Regions from separate parts of the Proteiniborus ethanoligenes genome, predicted to be linked through region 2. Evidence: predicted binding sites of a transcription regulator. Region 2 holds the regulator's gene; the other holds the start of a gene.
What was found. Region 2 encodes Rex, which represses fermentation and respiration genes when NADH is low (regulators of the CRP and FNR family bind a similar motif). Its sites were predicted from a motif close to ATTGTTAANNNNTTAACAAT; they were not measured.
Positions count from the first base shown of each region.

Region 1: the regulator Rex is predicted to act here: its motif matches at 9,014-9,033, upstream of BLV37_RS00415 (L-threonine 3-dehydrogenase).

Region 1 is NZ_FNQE01000001.1:80,511-91,385, forward strand. Features, by position in the region: gene asnS (asparagine--tRNA ligase) at 1-1,316, shown strand, start outside; gene BLV37_RS00380 (SEC-C metal-binding domain-containing protein) at 1,440-1,937, shown strand; gene BLV37_RS00385 (PfkB family carbohydrate kinase) at 2,160-3,257, shown strand; gene BLV37_RS00390 (pseudouridine-5'-phosphate glycosidase) at 3,247-4,164, shown strand; lysine riboswitch at 4,292-4,466, shown strand; gene BLV37_RS00395 (transporter substrate-binding domain-containing protein) at 4,596-5,462, shown strand; gene BLV37_RS00400 (amino acid ABC transporter permease) at 5,530-6,312, shown strand; gene BLV37_RS00405 (amino acid ABC transporter ATP-binding protein) at 6,329-7,069, shown strand; gene BLV37_RS00410 (glycosyl hydrolase family 18 protein) at 7,267-8,877, shown strand; gene BLV37_RS00415 (L-threonine 3-dehydrogenase) at 9,141-10,097, shown strand; gene rfbC (dTDP-4-dehydrorhamnose 3,5-epimerase) at 10,422-10,875, shown strand, end outside.
Region 2 is NZ_FNQE01000023.1:43,799-54,673, reverse strand. Features, by position in the region: gene BLV37_RS10345 (electron transfer flavoprotein subunit alpha) at 1-872, opposite strand, end outside; gene BLV37_RS10340 (electron transfer flavoprotein subunit beta/FixA family protein) at 981-1,778, opposite strand; gene BLV37_RS10335 (acyl-CoA dehydrogenase) at 1,797-2,936, opposite strand; gene BLV37_RS10330 (redox-sensing transcriptional repressor Rex) at 3,479-4,117, opposite strand; gene BLV37_RS10325 (ABC transporter ATP-binding protein) at 4,342-6,264, shown strand; gene tsaD (tRNA (adenosine(37)-N6)-threonylcarbamoyltransferase complex transferase subunit TsaD) at 6,663-7,685, opposite strand; gene BLV37_RS15085 (hypothetical protein) at 7,868-8,035, shown strand; gene BLV37_RS10315 (hypothetical protein) at 8,108-8,332, opposite strand; gene BLV37_RS10310 (Yip1 family protein) at 8,464-9,186, opposite strand; gene BLV37_RS10305 (ABC transporter permease) at 9,207-10,427, opposite strand; gene BLV37_RS10300 (ABC transporter ATP-binding protein) at 10,450-10,875, opposite strand, start outside.

The DNA.
Region 1 (10,875 bases), on a different contig from region 2:
GGGTAAGAACTATCAGAAGTTCTAAATCATTTGGGTTTATAGAAATTAATGACGGAAGCTTTTTCAAGAACATTCAAATCGTATTTGACGAAAGCTTATCAAATTTTGAGGAAGTATCAAAATATCCGATTAGCTCAGCTTTATCAATAGAGGGAACATTAGTAGAAACTCCTAATGCCAAGCAACCTTTCGAGATTAAAGCTGAAAAAATTGAACTAGAAGGTGTCTCTAGCCAAGATTATCCATTACAAAAGAAAAGACATAGTATGGAATACTTGAGGACTATTGCTCATTTAAGACCTAGAAGCAATACATTTTCAGCTGTATTTAGGGTTAGATCATTGGCAGCATATGCTATTCATAAATTTTTCCAAGAAAGAGGATTTGTTTATGTACACACACCTATAATAACAGGAAGTGATGCAGAAGGTGCAGGAGAAATGTTTAGAGTATCTACTCTTGATCTTTTAAATGTGCCTAAAACTGAAGGTGGAAAAGTGGATTTCACTGAGGATTTTTTTGGAAAAGAAACAAATTTAACTGTAAGCGGTCAGCTAGAAGCAGAAAGCTATGCATTAGCTTTTAGAAATGTTTATACTTTTGGTCCTACATTTAGAGCAGAGAACTCAAATACTGCAAGACATGCTGCAGAGTTTTGGATGATAGAGCCAGAAATAGCTTTTGCAGATTTAAAGGATGATATGGAATTAGCTGAGGATATGCTAAAATATATAATTGAATATGTTTTAGAAAATGCTCCTGAAGAAATGGAGTTTTTCAACTCCTTTATTGATAAAGGCTTAATTGAAAGATTAACTAATATAGTAAATTCAGATTTTGGCAGCATTACCTATACTGAGGCAATTGAGTTGCTAGAAAAAGTTAAAGATAGATTCGAGTATCCTGTAGAATGGGGATGCGATCTTCAAACAGAGCATGAAAGATATTTGACTGAAGAAGTATTTAAAAAGCCTGTATTTGTAATTAATTATCCAAAGGATATAAAGGCTTTTTATATGAGATTAAATGATGATAACAAAACAGTTGCAGCAATGGATTTATTAGTACCAGGAATAGGCGAAATAATTGGTGGAAGCCAAAGAGAAGAGAGATTGGAAATTCTAGAAAAAAGAATGGAAGAAATGGATCTTGATAAAAGAGAATACTGGTGGTATTTAGAATTAAGAAAATATGGTGGAACTAAGCATGCAGGTTTTGGCTTAGGCTTTGAAAGGGCTATTATGTATCTAACAGGAATGAGTAATATTAGAGATGTTATTCCTTTTCCTAGAACAGTAAATTCAGCTGAATTCTAATTAAATATAATAACATAAGCTTACTAGGCTAATTAAACTAAGGCTGTTTAAGGTTGATTTGATTTAATCTTAGAGTTGATACTAATTAGCTTAGTAAGCAGCTAAATAGAGGAGGACTAAAACATGAGTTTATATAAAGAATGGACAAATATAGCATATGAAGAAAGAGACCAAAAAGAATATAATGAATTTTGGAGCATTTATTTAGATAAAGAAAAAAATGTATATAAGAGCATACTAGAAAGTAAAGAAAATATTTTAACTGGTAGCATTGAAGAGCTTTCAGACAAATACAATCTGGATTCTACTACATTTGTAGGCTTTATAGATGGAATAAATACAAGCTTAATAAACCCCGTTGAAATAGAAAAACTTGAAGAAAATAGTGATGTTAAATTAGAGATAGATTTTGAAAAACTATATTTCAATATGCTAAATGCTAAGGCACCTTGGCTTTACGAGCTTCCAGAGTGGGAAGAAATCTTAAGCAAGGAAAAGAGGAAGGAAATAACAAAGGAATATAGAGCATCTAAAGTAATCGTAAAAGAAAAGAAGATAGGAAGGAATGAACCTTGTCCATGTGGCAGCGGTAAAAAGTATAAGAAATGCTGTGGACAATAATTTCATGGAATCAATATCCTAAAACTATTTAAGCTTAGTTTTATGATCAAGCAAAACTTTCATAGCTATCATAAATTTTGTGATTTTTATATATTATTATAAAAATAGTAGTAAATACTAGATTTAAGTATTTACTACTATTTTTTTTGTTGCTTTTTTTATTGTGTTCTGATAACATATAATAAACAAAAGTTTAGTATATAAACAAAGGTTGGTGACGTGATGACCTCAAGGGAAAAAGAAATTCTTTCAATGATAAAGCAAAATTCAATGATATCTCAGCAGGAGATTGCTGATACATTAGGAATTGCAAGATCATCAGTTGCAGTGCATATTGCTAATTTGGTTAAAAAAGGCTATATAAAAGGCAAGGGATATGTACTAGGTGACAATAAATATGTAACAGTGATTGGTGGGGCTAATGTAGACATCCAAGGATTTTCATTTGAGGAGCTTAGATTTAAGGATTCTAATCCTGGGAAAGTCAAGGTATCTGCTGGGGGAGTAGGGAGAAATATTGCAGAAAACCTATCTAGACTAGGAATTCAAACTAAATTGATATCAGCATTTGGAGACGATTTATATGGTGAAAAAATAACAATTGAATGTAGAACTGCTGGGGTAGACATTGAAAACTGCTTAGTTTTAAAAAATTCTCCTTCTTCATCTTATTTATCAATATTAGACGGAAATGGTGATATGAAAGTGGCCATTTCAGATATGGATATTATTAACGAGTTAAATATTGACTTTATTAAATCAAAATCTCATATTATTGAGAACTCATCTGCTATAGTTATAGATACAAATTTATCCCAAGGTGTGATTGAATATCTTTTAAACAATTTTAGACATAAGACTTTTTTTATGGATACTGTGTCTATAACCAAGGCAAGAAAAGTAAGTGAGTTAATTGGTTACTTTCACACTATTAAGCCTAATATTTATGAAACAGAGGAATTGACAGGTATTAAAATTAGTGGAGACAATGAATTAAGAAAAGCTGCTGAAGTGTTGATAAATAAAGGAGTAAAGCGAGTATTTATTAGCTTAGGAAGTAAGGGCGTATTCTACAAAGACCAGCATATAGAAAAACATGTAGATGCTACAGCTATTAAAGTAGTAAATGCTACAGGAGCAGGAGATGCTTTTATGGCAGGCCTATTATATTGCTATATTAACAATATGGATATTGATGAAACAATAGTTTTTTCCATGTCAGCAGCTGAAATGGCCTTAAGTCATGAAAATACAATTAACCCTAATATATCTGCTGAAAAATTATTAGAAAAAGTGAGGAGTGATAGAAATGTTAAATAAATATTTATCCATAAAACCAGAAATAGAATCTGCATTAAAAAATGGTGACCCTGTAGTAGCTTTAGAATCAACAATTATATCTCATGGAATGCCTTATCCGGAAAATATAAAAACTGCTAGAGAAGTTGAAAGGATAGTAAGGGATAATGGAGCAATTCCAGCAACTATAGCAATAATAAATGGGAAGCTAGTAGTTGGGCTAGATGAAGATGAGCTAGAGCTTTTAGGAAAAGGAAAAAATATAGTAAAAGCTAGTAGGAGAGATTTACCTTTTATTATAGCTAAAGAAATGAATGGCGCTACTACTGTAGCTGCAACTATGATAATAGCAGCTATGGCTGGTATAAAGGTATTTGCTACTGGAGGTATTGGTGGTGTTCATAGGCAGGCACAAGAAACCTTTGATATTTCTGCCGATTTGCAAGAGCTATCAAATACAAATGTGGCTGTAGTGTGTGCAGGAGCAAAGTCCATATTAGACATTGGTCTTACATTAGAGTATCTTGAAACCCAAGGCGTTCCAGTAGTTGGCTTTGGAACAGATGAATTTCCTGCTTTTTATACTAGAAAGAGCGGTTATAAGGTAGATTATAAAGTAGACTCTGAAATAGAGCTGGCAAAGGCAATAAAAGCAAAATGGGACTTACAGCTAAAGGGTGGTTTAGTAATAGGAAATCCAATACCATATGAATATGAAATGAGCTATGAAGAGATAAACAAAGCTATAGAGAATGCCTTAATGGAAGCAGATAACAATGGAATAAAAGGCAAAGAAGCTACGCCTTTCCTACTTTCTAAGGTAAAAGAAATAACTGCTGGAAAAAGCTTAGATTCAAACATTCAGTTAGTATACAACAATGCTAGACTAGCAGCAAAATTATCTGTTGAACTAAGCAAGCTGTATTAATTATAAGAAACAAAATTGCTGCAAGTTGTCATTTGTTTTGTAGAAAAATGTCTAAAACATAATAATTATTGCAAAAACAGCTTGACATATATATAGATATAGTCCATAATAGTAAAAAAGTGAATATTTTGTAGGTAGAGGTGCAATGTTTAATAGTAATATAGTGGAGGTAAGCACTGTGAAGCTATATGAAAGGAAATATTGCCGAAACATACAACTGATGCTTTAAGGTTGTATAGTTGGTTTTGCATAGAATATGTGCGGAACTGTCACAAAGTTATTTGTGGAGAGCTATCATTCAAATTAGTACACATATTATTTTTTATTTTTGTGTGTAAGACTCTGAGTGAAGGCCCAGAGTCTTTTTTATTTTGATGAACTCTTCTCTTTTACCACTTCACTTAATTTAACTTAAAACAGGAGGAGATATTATGAAAGGATTTAGTTTTAATTATGGTGTAGTTATTAGGAAAAAAGTTTCAATATTAATGGCATTAGCTTTATTAGCTGTAGTGCTATTGACAGGATGTGGATCAAATAGTAAAAATCCATCAACAACTGATGCAGGAACATTTAAGGTAGGTCTTGAAGCAGGATATGCACCATTTAACTGGACTCAAATGGATGATTCAAATGGTGGTGTTAAAATTGAAGGTAATCCAGAATATGCAGGTGGATATGATGTGGAAATAGCTAAAAGAATTGCTGAAGGATTGGGCAAAGAATTAGTTATTGTTAAAACCGAATGGGATGGACTTTTACCAGCATTAACTTCTGGTACAATAGATGCAATAATAGCTGGAATGTCTCCAACAGCAGAAAGAGCAGAGTCTATAGATTTTTCAGATAATTATTATAAATCAGATTTAGTTATGGTTGTTAAAAAAGGTGGAAGCTATGAAGGAGCTACTTCTATTCAAGATTTTAATGGTGCAAGAATAACAGCTCAATTAAATACTTTCCATTATACAGTAATAGATCAAATTCAAGGAGTAATAAAAGAAACTGCAATGGACAATTTTCCAGCAATGAGAGTCGCTCTTGAATCTGGCATTATAGATGGATATGTTTCAGAGCGCCCAGAGGGGGTTAGCGCTTCATCTGCAAACGAAAACTTTACATTCGTAGAATTTAGTGATGGTTTTGTTACATCAGATGAAGATACAGCAATTGCTGTAGGCCTTGTAAAAGGTAGTGAATTAACTGAAAAGATAAATGAGATATTAGCAGGTATATCAGAGGAAGAACGTCAGAGCATTATGGATAATGCTATAAAAAATCAACCAGCAGCTCAATAATCATGTTTTGAAACTGACTTCACTATAAGATAGTCAGTTTCATAATTTTATTTGAGGAGGTAAAAATATGAGCTTTGAATCCGTAGTAAAAATCGCTGTAAACAATTGGCCAATGTTTGTTCGTGGAGCTGGTATGACGCTTCTAATTTCTATTATAGGTACTATTGCAGGTCTTATTATAGGATTATTAGTTGGTATTATAAGAACTATACCAATACCCGAGAAAGGAATAAAAAGAAGATATCTTAAAGTTATAAATACTGTTCTATCTATTTATATAGAATTTTTCAGAGGTACACCTATGATAGTGCAGGCAATGGTAATATATTATGGTTCTGCTCAAGCATTTGGGATACGTATGGACCCAATAGCTGCAGCAATATTCATCGTATCTATTAATACAGGTGCCTATATGTCAGAAATAGTTCGAGGAGGCATTATTTCAATAGATAGAGGACAGTTTGAAGCTGCTCATGCTCTAGGCATGAATCATGTTCAAACAATGACTAATGTAGTATTGCCACAAGTAATCCGAAACATTTTACCAGCAACCGGTAACGAGTTTGTAATCAATATTAAAGATACCTCAGTACTAAATGTAATAACTGTAACAGAGTTATTTTTCCAAACAAAATCAATTGCAGGTAGTACCTTTAAGTTTTTCGAACCCTTCTTTGTGGCAAGTATTATATATTTAGTAATGACCTTTACCGTCACTAGAATATTACGTTTGATTGAGAAAAAAATGGATGGTCCAGCTAATTACATCATGGCAGGAAATCAAATGCAAGTAGAAAGACCCGAGGACATAGTTCGCAAGGTACAAAATAAAGACAGGACTAAATATTAGGGACAGGAGGGTAAATATGGAAAAGGTAATTAACATACAACATTTAAGCAAATCCTTCGGAACCCATGAAGTGTTAAAGGATATTAATTTTTCAGTAAATAAAGGAGAAGTGGTTTGCATTATTGGTTCATCTGGTTCTGGCAAATCAACATTACTTCGTTGTATCAATCTATTAGAAAAGCCAAGTAGTGGGGAAATAATATATAATGGTGAAAATATATTAGATGATAAGCACGATATATATGGATATAGGACAAAATTAGGTATGGTATTTCAGCAGTTTAATCTGTTCAATAATCACAATGTTTTAAATAACTGTATAGTTGGTCAGATGAAGGTGCTTAAACGTTCAAAAGAAGAAGCAGAGCAGATAGCCATGAAGTATTTAAAAACTGTTGGAATGGAAGGATTTATAAATGCAAATCCAAAGCAGTTATCTGGTGGTCAAAAACAGCGTGTTGCTATTGCTAGAGCACTTGCAATGGAACCGGATGTTATGCTATTTGATGAACCTACGTCAGCTCTTGATCCAGAGATGGTAGGTGAAGTTCTTAAGGTCATGAAAGAACTTGCTGAAACAGGACTTACTATGTTAATAGTTACTCATGAAATGGGATTTGCTAAGGAAGTGTCTGACCGTGTTGTATTTATGGATAATGGAGTTATTGCAGAAGAAGGAACTCCAGAGCAAATTTTTAATAATCCAACCCAAGAACGTACCAAGGAGTTTTTACAACGTATATTGAAACAAATGTAGTAAAGACTTTTACTAATATTTATTGAGATTAACCATATATGTTCACTTCCTATAATATAAAAACTCATCTATTGCTTCAAGGATGAGTTTTTTGATTTATTGCAAAAAGTTGATAATATACATGCGAATTTAGTTGACATAATTTGTTCATTGAATTCCTCTAGCTGTTCCTTTAAGGTATAGTAAGGAGGGGTTATATGAAAGGAAAAAAATTATTGTTCGCAATTGTATCATTAGTTATAATAATGATTGTATCTGTTATTTTTATTAAACCAGAAGAGGGACAAGCCGAAATTAATAGATTTAATATGAGTTATTTATATTTTGGAGATGTAAATAGCCAAATAAAACTTGTTGAAAATACTAATAGTTCATTAAATGTAGTCTCTCCTAGTTATTTTGATATAAACCAGGATGGGAGTTTAAAGATTACTAGTTTAATAGATACTAAATTTATAAAAAGCATGCATAATCAAAATATTAAGGTAGTTCCCTTTATAAGCAACCATTGGAATAGAGAATTAGGTAGAATTGCATTATTAAATAGAGAAAAACTAGCCCAGGAAGTAGTTGAGGCAGTAAAAAAATATAATCTAGATGGGGTCAACATAGATATTGAAAACGTAACTGAAGCTGATAAGGAGAATTATACTGACTTTGTTAGGCTTATTAAAAGTAAGCTACCTCTAGGAAAAGAGGTTTCTGTGGCAGTAGCTGCGAATCCTAGAGGATTTACTACTGGCTGGCACGGTTCATATGACTATAAATCACTGGCAAAACATTGTGATTATCTAATGATAATGGCCTATGATGAAAGCTACTATGGAAGTAAACCTGGTCCTGTGGCAAGCAAAGCCTTTGTGGAAAACTCAATAAAATATGCACTAGGCCAAGTGAGTCCTGAAAAGATAGTGTTAGGCATACCTTTTTTTGGTAGATATTGGTCCGAAAGTGAAGCCATAGGCGGTACAGGTATAAGTTTAGCAAGAGTTGATTCGGTAATTAAAGCTTACAATGGGAAGAAATATTTTGATAAAACAACTATGTCACCATATGCAACTTTTACAATTAATGAAAATGATGAGAAAATACTTGTTAATGGGAAAATATTGTCTGCTGGAAGTTATACTATATGGTATGAAAATGAGGATTCTATTAAGGACAAGCTGCAATTAGTTCATAAATATAATTTAAAAGGCACAGGTAGCTGGTCCTTAGGCCAGGAGCTGCCTAGCACATGGGATTATTATAAATTATGGCTTAATAGTAAGTATTTTTCAGATATACAAGAGAGCTGGGCAAAGGATGATATAATTTCAATAGTTGGTATAGGATGGATGAAAGGAACATCAAATGTAAATTTTTCTCCTAATTCAATTATAACAAGAGCACAAGCGGCAGTTACTTTAGTTAGAGCATTAGAATTGGAAGAAATAAATGTGCCTGAGGAAATAAAGTTTGATGATGTTTCTAAAAATCATTGGGCATATAGAGAAGTTCAAATAGCTGCAAATAAGGATATTTTTAAAGGTATGGGTGGTAATAAATTTGATCCTGAGCAACATATAACCAGAGAGCAAATGGCAACTTTATTAAGCAGAATCATCGAGAAAGATGAAAACACTATTATAGATAATAAAAATCCATTTATTGATGTTAAAAACGGATGGTCATACAATTCAATAATTGAGATGAATAGCTTAGGTATTTTTAAGGGATTTGAGGATAAAACCTTTAGACCAAGTGAGAAAATGTCTAGGGCACAAATGGCTGCAGTACTCAATAGAATAAAAGATTTAATTAAGTAAATATATAATAAATAAAATACGAGCAGAAATTTTTCTGCTCATATTTTATTTATATACATGTATTAACTATTATCTATGTGAAATTACTATAATATAAAAAAAGTGTAATAATTAATAATATTAAAGTTTAAATACTTTTGTGATATAATTATCGAAGAGCTCATAATTATTAGGTATTATCACTATTTCCATTAATTAAACCAAATATTATGAGTAAAACATGTAATAATAATGATTGTTAGCCAAATAACGGAGGTGCAAGCATGAAAAAAATTTTAGTTACTGGTGCTTTAGGTCAAATAGGTACGGAATTAGTTATGTATTTAAGAAAGCATTATGGAGAGGATAATGTAATTGCTAGTAGCAGAAGTAGAAAAGCTGGAGCTGAAAAGCTTATTGAATCTGGTAAATTTGAGCTTGTTGATGTAACTAATGCACAGCAAATCGCAGATGTAGTAAAAAAACATAATGTCGACACAGTAATTAACCTTGCAGCTGTACTTTCTGCAGTTGGAGAGAAAAATCCAACTCTTACTTGGGAAATAAACATGGGTGGATTGTTCAATATTTTAGAAGTTGCAAGAGAAACAGGTATATCAGTATTCACACCTAGCTCTATTGCAGCATTTGGACCATCTACGCCTGCAGATAACACACCACAAGATACAATACAAAGACCAACTACTATGTATGGAGTTACAAAGGTATCAGGAGAATTATTGTGTGATTATTATTTCCAAAAATATGGTGTTGATACTAGGGGAGTTAGATTTCCCGGACTTATCTCTTATGAAGCTCTTCCAGGTGGAGGAACTACAGATTATGCTGTACATATATATTATGATGCAATTGAAAAAGGAAAATATACTAGCTTTATAGCAGAAGGGACATATATGGACATGATGTATATGCCAGATGCTATAGATGCTATTGTTCAGCTTGCAGAAGCAGATCCATCTAAGCTGGTTCATAGAAATGCTTTCAATGTTTCTGCTATGAGTTTTGCTCCAGAGCATGTATGTGCTGAAATTCAAAAGCATATTCCAAACTTTGTAATGGATTATGATGTTGACCCAATAAGACAAAGCATTGCAGATTCATGGCCAAATTCATTAGATGATAGTGCGGCACGTGAAGAGTGGGGCTGGAATCCAAAATATAACTTATCATCAATGACTGTTGATATGCTAGAAAAATTAAAGATTAAATTAGGGAAATAGAATAAAAGATTATATAAGAAGTTAATGAAACCTTGACTCACTAAGAGTTAAGGTTTTTTTATTGAGCCACCACATAAGCTACTTGCAGAAAATCAAATATTTCGGCAATATGATTGTCTAGAAAAGCCTAATAACTACAAGATTCTGCATATCTATTTACATATTAATACAAAAAATCAAAAAAAGTAAGAACAAAAAGAGCGTATGTCGCTATTTGACTATTACCCAGGCAATAGAGCAATTAAAAGTATCAGATAATAGGCTAATTCATATAATGAATTACAAAAGGGTTAGAAGTATTTTAAATGAATTAGGAGGTTTGGAATGGCTAAGTTCAATATAATAAATACTGATATAGAGGGACTTTATATTATTGAACCAAAAGTATTTATTGATAATAGAGGTTATTTTTCTGAAATATATAATGAAGCTGAGTTTAAGAATATTGGTATCTATAAAAGTTTTCTTCAAGACAACATATCTTATTCTAAGAAGGGAGTACTAAGAGGATTGCACTTCCAACACAAAAGGCCTCAAGGAAAGTTGACTAGAGTAGTAAATGGTCAAGTCTACGATGTTGCAGTAGACTTAAGGGTAGGTTCAAAGACTTATGGGAAATGGTATGGAATAGTATTATCAGAAAATAATAAAAAAATGCTATATATACCAGAAGGATTTGCACATGGATTTTATGTTCTTTCTGATTTTGCTATTTTTGAATATAAATGTACTGATTATTATGTTCCATCAGATCAACAGGGAATAATTTGGAACGATT
Region 2 (10,875 bases):
TCTCGAGTTCCTAGTCCTCTTCCTCCAGCTACTATTATTTTTGATTCCTCTAGTGGAACTTCTGCCTTTCCTGATTTTACTACTTTCTCAACAACTGCCTTTATATCTTCCTTCTCTAATCTAATATTTACTTTCTCGATTTTTCCTGTTCTATTTTCATCATACTTGGCTCTTTCCATTACTCCTGGTCTAACTGTTGACATTTGTGGTCTATGGTCAGGACAAATAATAGTAGCCATTAGATTTCCACCAAATGCAGGTCTAGTCATAAGTAGTTTTTTGTCTTCCTTATCTATTTCAAGTCTTGTACAGTCTGCCGTCAAGCCTGTATGGACTCTTGCAGAAAGTCTAGGTCCTAAATCTCTACCAATGTTAGTAGCGCCTATTAGCATTATTTCTGGTTTTCTTTCATTGATTAGCTCTGTTATAACCTTTGTATATCCATCTGTTGTATATACTTCTAATAGTCCATTTTCAGCATATAATACTTCATCTGCCCCATATTTTACTAGTCTTTGAGCTACATCATCTATATTATTCCCTAACAATACTGCTGTTAGATTAACTCCTAACTCGTCAGCTATTCTTCTTCCTTCTCCTAAAAGCTCTACTGCTACATTTAATAGCTTTCCTTCTCTTTGCTCTGCGAATACCCAAACGCCCTTATATTTAGATATATCTTTAACTTCGGCCTTAGCTTCTTCTTCTTTGATTATAGCTTCAAAAGCACATTCTTCTATACAAACACCACAGGATGTACAGCTTTCTGTTATAAAAGCTGTATCACCTTTCATCTCTATAGCATCAAAGGGACAAGCACTAACACATACTGAACATCCAGTACATTTATCTTCTATTACCTTAACAGCCATTATTATCACCTCAACATAAGAAATTGTGTTTCAAGTTACTATTTAAAATACAATAGAATTGTTCATAGAAGTGAGCCCATATTCCTATTGTATTTCTTTCCTACAAATCTATATTATCTGTCTCTCTTTTAATCTTACAACAAATTGTCTCGCTACTTCACTTGGGTTGCCTTGTAGCATTTCGCCTCCTGTTTTTCTTGATTCAGGAGTGAATGACCTTTTCACTTGAGTTGGAGAGCCTTTAAGCCCTATTTGCTCTCTATCCACATCTATATCTTCTACTGTCCAAACTTTGATCAGTTTTTCTTCATCTCTATATGATTTATATATTCCTTTTACAGAAGGATATCTAGGATTATTTAATTCTTTAATTGCAGTAAGAAGAACTGGCATATCTGACTTCACTACATAATAGCCGTCCTCCAATGATCTTTGTGCAGTAATGCTTTTCCCGTTTATTTCTAGATTTTCTACATAAGTTATTTGAGGTAATCCTAAATGTTCTCCTATTTGTGGTCCAACCTGCGCAGTATCTCCATCTATTGCTTGTCTACCACAGAATATTATGTCGTAGCTTCCTATTTTCTCAATTGCAGAAGCAAGAGTAATAGATGTAGCCCATGTATCAGCTCCTGCAAAGGCTCTATCACTCAATAGTATTGCCTCATCTGCTCCCATAGCTATTGCTTCTCTTAATGCTTCTCTTGCTTGAGGTGGTCCCATGGAAAGAACTATTACCTCAACATCATCATGAGTATCTTTTATCTTTAATGCTTCTTCTAATGCATTTTTATCATCTGGATTAATAATACTTGGGACACCCTCACGAATGAGTGTACCCTTTACTGGATCTATTCTAACCTCATTAGTATCAGGAACTTGTTTTACACATACAATTATTCTCATAGCATTTTCACTCCTTTTCTATCTTAAGGCATTTGCTGATATTACCATTTTTTGAACCTGCGAAGTACCCTCATATATTTCAGTTATCTTAGCATCTCTCATCATTCTCTCAACAGGGTAATCTCTAGTATAACCATAGCCTCCATGTAGCTGTACAGCCATAGTAGTCACTTCCATCGCTGCTTCTGAGGCAAACAGCTTAGCCATTGCAGCTGCATTACCATATTCTAAACCTGCTGATTTTCTATAAGCTGCATTGTACACCATCAATCTAGCAGCCTCAACCTTAGTTGCCATATCTGCAATCATCCACTGGATTCCTTGGAATTGCCCTATTGCTCTACCAAATTGCTGTCTTTCCTTAACAAATTTAACTGCTTCATCTAGTGCTCCTTGAGCTATTCCTAGTGCTTGTGCACCTATTCCTATTCTACCGCCATCAAGAGTAGTCATGGCTATTTTAAAGCCCTTTCCTATTTCACCTAGTAGGTTTTCTTTTGGCACAATACAATTTTCAAACACTAGCTCAGTAGTAGCAGAAGCTCTAATACCCAATTTGTTTTCCTTTTTACCTATTTTAAATCCTGGAAAGTCCTTTTCAACAATAAAAGCGCTTATTCCTCTTGTACCCTTAGACTTGTCAGTCATGGCAAATATTATGTATACATCTGCCTGACCACCATTAGTTATAAATATTTTAGTTCCATTTAGAATATAATTATCACCATCAAGTACTGCAACAGTTTGTTGACCTGCAGCATCTGTACCTGCATTTGGCTCAGTAAGACCAAAAGCTCCTAAATATTCGCCTTTCGCCATTGGAATCAAATATTTTTGTTTTTGTTCTTCTGTACCATACTTTTGTATAGGCCAGCATCCAAGTGACGTATGTGCAGACAATATTACTCCTGTCGTTCCACATACTCTTGAAAGCTCTTCTACAGCTATGGCATAGGCTAAATCATCTCCACCTGCTCCACCATACTCTTCAGGTATAGGAATACTTAACATATTATACCTTGCCATTTTTTCTACACTTTCCCTAGGGAATCTTTCTGTTTCATCAATTTCTGCAGCTAAAGGCTTTATTTCCTTTTCTGCAAACTCCCTCATAACTTTTCTTATCATTTCCTGTTCCTTAGTTAAACTGAAATTCATTGTTTTCCCTCCTCATTATATATAAATATATTATTGATAATTTTATAACAAAAGCCCCTATAAAAATGCTAATGAGGTAGCTTTTGTTAAGCCACTACATAAGCGAATTGCACAAAATCTCCAGTTTTGCAATCTGCTTAAAACTCATTAGGTCAAGTTCTTTAAATAAAGATTTAAAAGTATAACTTTCCCATTCGTTATAACAAATTAAATATGCAATATTCTTGCCATCATTATAATTATACTCCTTTGACTAAAATTTTTCCACAAGGTTTGTTAATTTTTTATCTTACATTTTCTTAATACCCTTCATTCTTGTCCCTTATTACCCTTGATAAAGCTTGTATTTGCAAGGCTTGTCCTTTATTCCATCAATATTAATTACTATATAAAAATTATTTGTTTATCAGCTTAATTTTATCACATAAAAAAAACTATCTTAGAGATAGTCTTTTTTTATGTGTATATTTCTGATAATAATTGTTCAATTTCTTCAATTTTGTACATTTTCTATACATGCCCTGTGTTTTATTTGGACACTTTTACTTTTCGTTCTTTTCTTTGTACATATATGACAGTATAAATAAGCTTTCATTTAAATGGACGTTTTCCACTACAATGTCTTCTGGAACTTTTAAATCTGTAGGGGCAAAGTTCCATATGCCCTTTATATTACTTTTAACAAATTTATCAGCTACACTTTGAGCATGCTCCTTAGGAGTAGTTATAATCCCTATTTCAACTTCATTTTTAGAAATAAATTCTTCAACATTATCTACATCTAGTATTTCAATGTCTCTAATCTTTAAGCCAATGAGCTTAGGATTTTTATCAAATAAAGCCAACAGCTTAAATCCAGCATCCTCAAAGCCTTTATAATTTGCTACTGCCTGACCTAAATTACCTGCACCCACTAATACAGCCTTATAAATCTTTTCTAAGCCTAAAATTTTCCCCAACTGTTTATGCAGCTCTTCTACATTATATCCGTAGCCTTGTTGACCAAAGCCCCCAAAATTATTCAAATCTTGTCTTATTTGTGAAGCTGTAAAGCCAGTTATATTACTTAACTCATGGGATGAAATCCTAGTAATATCCTTATCTAACAATTCTCCAAGATATCTGTAGTATTTAGGAAGCCTTCTGATAACTGCCATAGAAACTTTATTTTCTCTTTCCATATCTTTTATTCACCTACTTAACTCAATATTTTCATATATAAGATTTTTAGTTATTATATCATTAGGTTAATATTCTGTCAATTTGTGCGGTTTGATAAATAGTAGTTTTACCCATATTATTGCTCTATTTATATTCCTTCTCTTAAAATATATTCCCTTATTGTTTCATTCTTAAACTATTTTTGTTAAAATTATATTAGTTAATAAAGACGAGGGGGATAATATTGATAGTTTTATCATGTAGCAATATATCAAAAAGCTATATAGTTGATGAAATACTAAGTAAAATTACTTTTGCCTTAAATGATAATGAAAAAGTTGGACTAGTAGGCTTAAATGGCTCTGGAAAATCTACTTTATTTAATATATTATCTGGGAAGCTCTCTATGGATTCTGGTGAAATCTATGTATCCAAGGATTGCAGAATAGGTTATCTTGAACAAAATACTCAAATCGAAAGCAATAAATCTATTTTTGATGAGGTAATGGAGGTTTTTGTTCCATTAATAGAAATGGAGAAAAAACTAAGGGAACTAGAGCATAGTATTAGCTTAGAAGGTGAAAATCCAGAATCTCAATTGCTAGGGAGCTTAATGGATGAGTATGCCCACCTAATGGAAGAATTCCAAAATAAAAATGGATATGGTTTTAAGAGTGAAATAAAAGGAACTTTAAAAGGATTAGGCTTTACTGAAGAACAGCTCAATATGTCTGTTTCTCATTTAAGTGGAGGACAAAAGGCTAGAGTAATGTTAGGGAAGCTACTGCTTAGCAAACCTGATATCCTTCTTCTAGATGAGCCTACAAATCATCTAGATATACAAGCTATAGATTGGCTAGAAAAATATATAAAGGAATACAAGGGAGCAGCAATAATAATTTCTCACGATAGATATTTTCTTGATAATACTGTAAGTAGAATATTTTATTTAGAAAAAACATTGTTGAAAATATATAATGGAAATTACTCTAGCTTTATGAATAAAAGAAAGGTTGAATTAGAGCTTTTAGAAAAAAAATACGAAGAGCAGCAGAAGGAAATCTCTAGACAAGAAGAAATCATTAGAAGATTTATGTCCTATGGAGGACAAAGATATATTAGACAGGCACAAAGTAGACAAAAGATGCTTGAAAGGATGAAAAAATTAGATTCACCTAGTGGAGAGAATAAGAAAGCAAAAATAAGATTTGAGCCAAAGATTAAAAGCGGTAATGATGTATTATCTGCTGAAAATTTAAGTAAATCCTTTGATGACAATCCTCTATTTCAAAATGTAAGCTTTAAAATATACAAAGGTGAAAGAGTAGGACTCATAGGCCCTAATGGAGTAGGTAAAACAACTCTTTTTAAAATGATTATGGGCAAAATACCTATTAATGGAGGAAATGTAGCCTTAGGTCATCATGTAAATATAGGTTATTTTGATCAAGAATTATCTAATGTTAATGGGGAAAAAACTGTTTTAGATGAAATTTGGGATGAAAATCCATCCTTAGACCATTATCAAATAAGATCTCTACTTGCACAGTTCTTGTTTATTGGTGATGATATTTTTAAGGAAATATCTGATTTAAGTGGAGGAGAAAAAAGTAGAGTAGCCCTTATAAAGCTTATGATGTCTAGATCAAATTTTCTTCTTATGGACGAGCCTACTAACCATCTGGATATAGACTCTAAGGAAGTACTAGAAGATGCACTGCTAAGCTATGACGGCACAGTTTTGGTCATTTCTCATGATAGATATTTCTTAAATAAGGTAGCAAATAAAATACTAGACTTATCTAATGATGGAGTAACTGAGTATCTAGGTAATTATTCATATTATCTTGAGAAAAAAAATACTCCTGTCTATGATGATGAGGAGGATTTAGTTGAAAAAACTAGAACTCAGCTTAAGGCTGAAAAGAAAAGAGAAAAGGATATAAAGCTGTTAGAGAAAAAGCAAAGAGAAATGCTAAGGAGCATTGAAAATAATATTTCCGAGCTGGAAAATAGAATACATGAGCTGGAAAATGAGCTCTGCAACCCAGATGTATTTTCAAATCATGAAAAAAGTCAGGAAATCCATCAAGAAATACTAGATTTAAAGGAAAACCTAGAGGAGCTTTATGAGCAGTGGTTAACATTATCTCTTTCTAGTTCTTAGTTGTTAGTTGTTAGTTGTTAGTTGTTAGTTCTTAGTTCTTAGCTAATAACTAACAGCTAACTTATCGAATTATGTCAACAACTAAAAATAGATTTTATCCCATATATTTCAAATTATTAATTTGAATTTTTTATTTTCCCCTATAATCCACAATTTATACACACAATCCACATATTTATCCACATTATTGTATGATATTATAGGTTGTTCCTAGTATTATTTCCACATTATCCACAGTTTGTAGATTTAGACAAATAAAATAATGTGGACAAGTTGTTAACAATTTGTTGATATAGTTTTGTCGAAAATCAGTAGTTTTGGTCTACATAATAACTCTACATAATGGTTAATTTTATATAAGACTAGGATATTATTAACCACATTTAATAAATAGTATATTATTTATCCCCTAGCTTCAAATTTGGAACCCCATTTAAATCTAATCCTGCTACATTTCCCTTTAAATAATTATAATATGCTGCACATCCTATCATCGCTGCATTATCTGTGCATAAAATTCTAGAAGGAAATTTAATATCTAGCCCCTCTTCACTTCCTCTTTCCTTTAGCATGTTTCTCAGACCTTCATTTGCAGCAACTCCGCCTGCTATTACTATAGTATTAGTTTTCATCCTTTTTGCAGCCTTTATAGCTTTTTGGGTTAAAACCTCTATTACTGATTGTTGAAAGCTTGCTGCAACATCTTCTACTGGTATACTGATTTCTTTTTGCTTTAGACTGTTTAAATAATTTAATACTGCTGATTTAAGACCGCTAAAGCTAAAATCAAAGCTGCCTTCCTCAAGATATACTCTTGGAAAATCTATTGCATTTTTGTCTCCTTTGGTTGCTAGCTTGTCTATAAGTGGACCACCTGGATATCCTAATCCCAGTGCTCTAGCTATTTTATCAAAGGCTTCTCCTGCTGCATCATCCTTAGTTCTACCTAAAAGCTCATATTCACCATAATCCTTCATATATACTAAATGTGTATGTCCACCTGATACTACAAGACAAACAAAGGGCGGCTCTAGCTCAGGGAATTCAATAAAATTTGCATATATATGTCCTTCTATATGGTTCACTGGAACTAAAGGAATATCCTTACCAAATGCAAGTGCTTTTGCTGTTGATATACCTACGAGAAGTGCTCCCACAAGGCCTGGACCATAGGTTACTCCTATATTGTCAACCTCGTCTAAAGTTACTCCTGCTTTATCTAATGCATCCTGTATTATTATATTAATGTTTTCAATATGCTTTCTTGAGGCTACCTCTGGAACTACTCCCCCAAACTTTTTATGTATTTCTATTTGAGACGATATTATATTGGACAATACTTCTCTTCCGTTCTTTAAGACTGCTGCTGCTGTTTCGTCACAGGAGGTTTCAATAGCAAGCGTAATAATATCCTTTTGTATTTTATTTTCCATATTCATCCCTCACATTATGTATTTCCTTGTTTATATTACAATTAACCTCATTATTCTATCATATATTATATCCTTATAAAATTCATATTACCATATTAATAGAATTTATCCTAAATCTTAAGCTAATATTATGGCTCTAAAAAGCAAAAGATATCTCTAGAGGTGATGTCATGAGTAATAATAGAAGACCTTTTTATTGGAAGTTTTCTTCTTATAATGTATTGTCTGATGGCATGCTGAAAGACATAAGCTATGGAGATTATGCTCTTATGATGACTGTAAAAGATAAGCCAACAGAACAAAAAAACATTCATGACAGAGAGCCAAAATTAAAATAAAAATCAGTTTGGGTGTTTTTTGAAAAAGATATTAGTAGGGCAGACTTTATCGTGTCTGCCCGAAATTTTTACCTATTTCCACTCATCATAATCCAGTTCCATAGCCAAATTAGATAAAATTTCATCAACTAAATCTATGTCACATTCATGTTCCTTTGTAAAATGGATACAATTTTCACAGCTTTTCTCTACATATCCATAAGGGTTTACTGAAGACCTTAGTCTTTCATCATCAAATGTGTATCTATGTCTGCTACAGTTGTTAGCAACCTTTCTAAGCTGTTCTTTACTAGCCATATCTATACCTCCAGAGAATTTATATTTAAAATAGTCTTATTTTATTATCTGTATTTTTTAGATTTTTACACACAAAAAAACACAGATCAAATGACCTGTGTTGTTGGTTGTTAGCTAAGAACTAAAAATAGCTAAAATCCTGCTAGCTTTGTTCCGACTGCTCCTAAGCCTGATGTAATCAATATAAATACAATCCAAGTGCCTAAAACTAATACAGCAGAGCTTTTCTTATTTATACCATATACCTTTGATATACCTATTATAGCAAGTATTTGATACCAAATGACAAATATATCCAAGTTACCTAAAAGAAGATATAAGAATGTAGTTGCTTGTGAATCTGGTAGAAATACAGCAAGAGAAGTAACAATATTAGGTTGCTTAGTGATTAATGTTAGAACTGTTTTAATAATAGTTCCTAAAAAAACAGGGAAATAAGAATATATAATTATTGAAAATGCTTGCTTAAATGTGCCAGTTCCATTTACAAAACCTGAAAATGCATTTATTAGTGCACTTTTAACTAGCCAAACTGCTGCTATGGCAATGACCGTAAATATAATAGTTGTGTAAACCTGAATACCCATAAGCGAATCAAAGCCTTCTGGCATCTCTATTCCCATTCTTGCATACTGCTCAAGGGCAGCTTCTTTAATTACTACCTTCATCATATTAACCGTTGGTAGTGATAAAAGCAATACACCTATTAATATTACAAGCATAGGAAATAAAATTCTTGGATGGTGCTTTAGATTTTCAAAGGCTTTACTTGGGCTAATGAAAATATACTTTAATCTTTCCCACCAGTTAAGTGGTTTTACTTCAATTCCATTTTGATTAATGTTTTCTGTCATTTTAACACTCCCCTTCTATTTTATTCATATCTTAAAGCTTCAATAGGATCAAGCTTTGCAGCCTTGTTTGCAGGATACATTCCAAAGAAAATCCCTACTGCAGCCGAAAACAATACTGCCATTAGTATAGTGCCTATAGATGCAGATGGTGGTATTCCAATGGACATTGATATTATACTCTGTATAGTAAGTCCAAGGATGGTTCCAATAAGTCCTCCAGTTCCTGATACTATCATGGCTTCTACTAAAAACTGAACTAATATATCTCTTCTAGTAGCTCCTATTGCTTTTCTTATACCTATTTCTCTAGTTCTTTCTGTTACGGATACTAGCATTATATTCATAACACCAATACCTCCAACTAAAAGGGATATTGCAGCTATAGCACCTACTACGCTAGCTAACATATTGAGCACATTATTCATCATATCCATCTGCTGCTGAGCACTTTGGTAAAGATAAAAGTCTTTTCCAACATTTTTATGTCTTCTTTCTAATAGACTAATTATCTCTTTACTAACCTCATCTATTTTCTTGTTGTCAGCAATATTAATTTGAAATTGACTATATCTGTCTCCATAGCCTAGACTTCTCATCATAGTATATGGGACATAAAGGGTAGTAGTATCTCCTATAAACTGTTGGGCAAGATTTTCTAAAGTCCCGCCTGGAGTTTTATATATACCAATAATAGTTAAGGATAGCTTTGAGGCTCCTGTATCTATTATTAAGTTTTCCCCTAAAACATCTTTTCTTTTAAATATTTTATCTGCAAGCTTCTCATCTATTATAGCCACTCTTCTACTTCCCTTTGTATCTGATTCTAATAAGAATCTTCCATCTACAAGGTCTATAGTAGTCATCCTATTATAATCTTCAGTTACGCCGTATATGCTGACTGGAGCATTATTTCGGCCTTTAACAGCAGTACCATTGGAGCCTAACACAACAGATACTCCTGTTATTTTGTCTTCAAATACTCTTCGGATAGTTTTCATATCCTCTTCGTCAAAGTAATCATTTCTATTTAAATCCTTTGACCAATTAGTATATACAGCTACTAAATTAGCTCCTATCTTTTCAAACTCATTTCCTATCTGAGCCTGGCTGCCTTGCCCCAATGATACTATAGTTATTACAGAAGCTATACCTATTATTATACCTAGCATGGTCAAAAAAGTACGCATTTTATTTGCCCAAAGACTTGATAATGCAGAACCTAAGCTTTCTAAAAAATTCATCCTATCACCTTCTCTTTATACATCATTCTAATGCTGTCTGTGGCCTTATTATAATTTGATCCTTTACTTTTTTATCCTCAATAAGACGACCATCTCTAAATAGTACTATTCTCTTAGTATGCTGAGCTATCTCCGGTTCATGAGTTACTAATACTACTGTTACTCCTTCTCTGTTAAGCTGTTGAAATATAGACATTATTTCTTGACCAGATTTAGTGTCAAGATTGCCTGTAGGCTCATCTGCAAGTAGAATAGAAGGATCATTTACAAGGGCTCTAGCTATGGCTACTCTTTGTTTTTGACCACCAGAAAGTTCGTTAGGCAAATGGTCTACCCTGTCTCCTAGACCTACCTTTTCTAATACTTCTAAGGCCTTCTGTCTTCTTTCTTTTTTAGATATTCCTGCATAGGTCATAGGCAGTTCTACATTTTTAAGTGCAGATGTTCG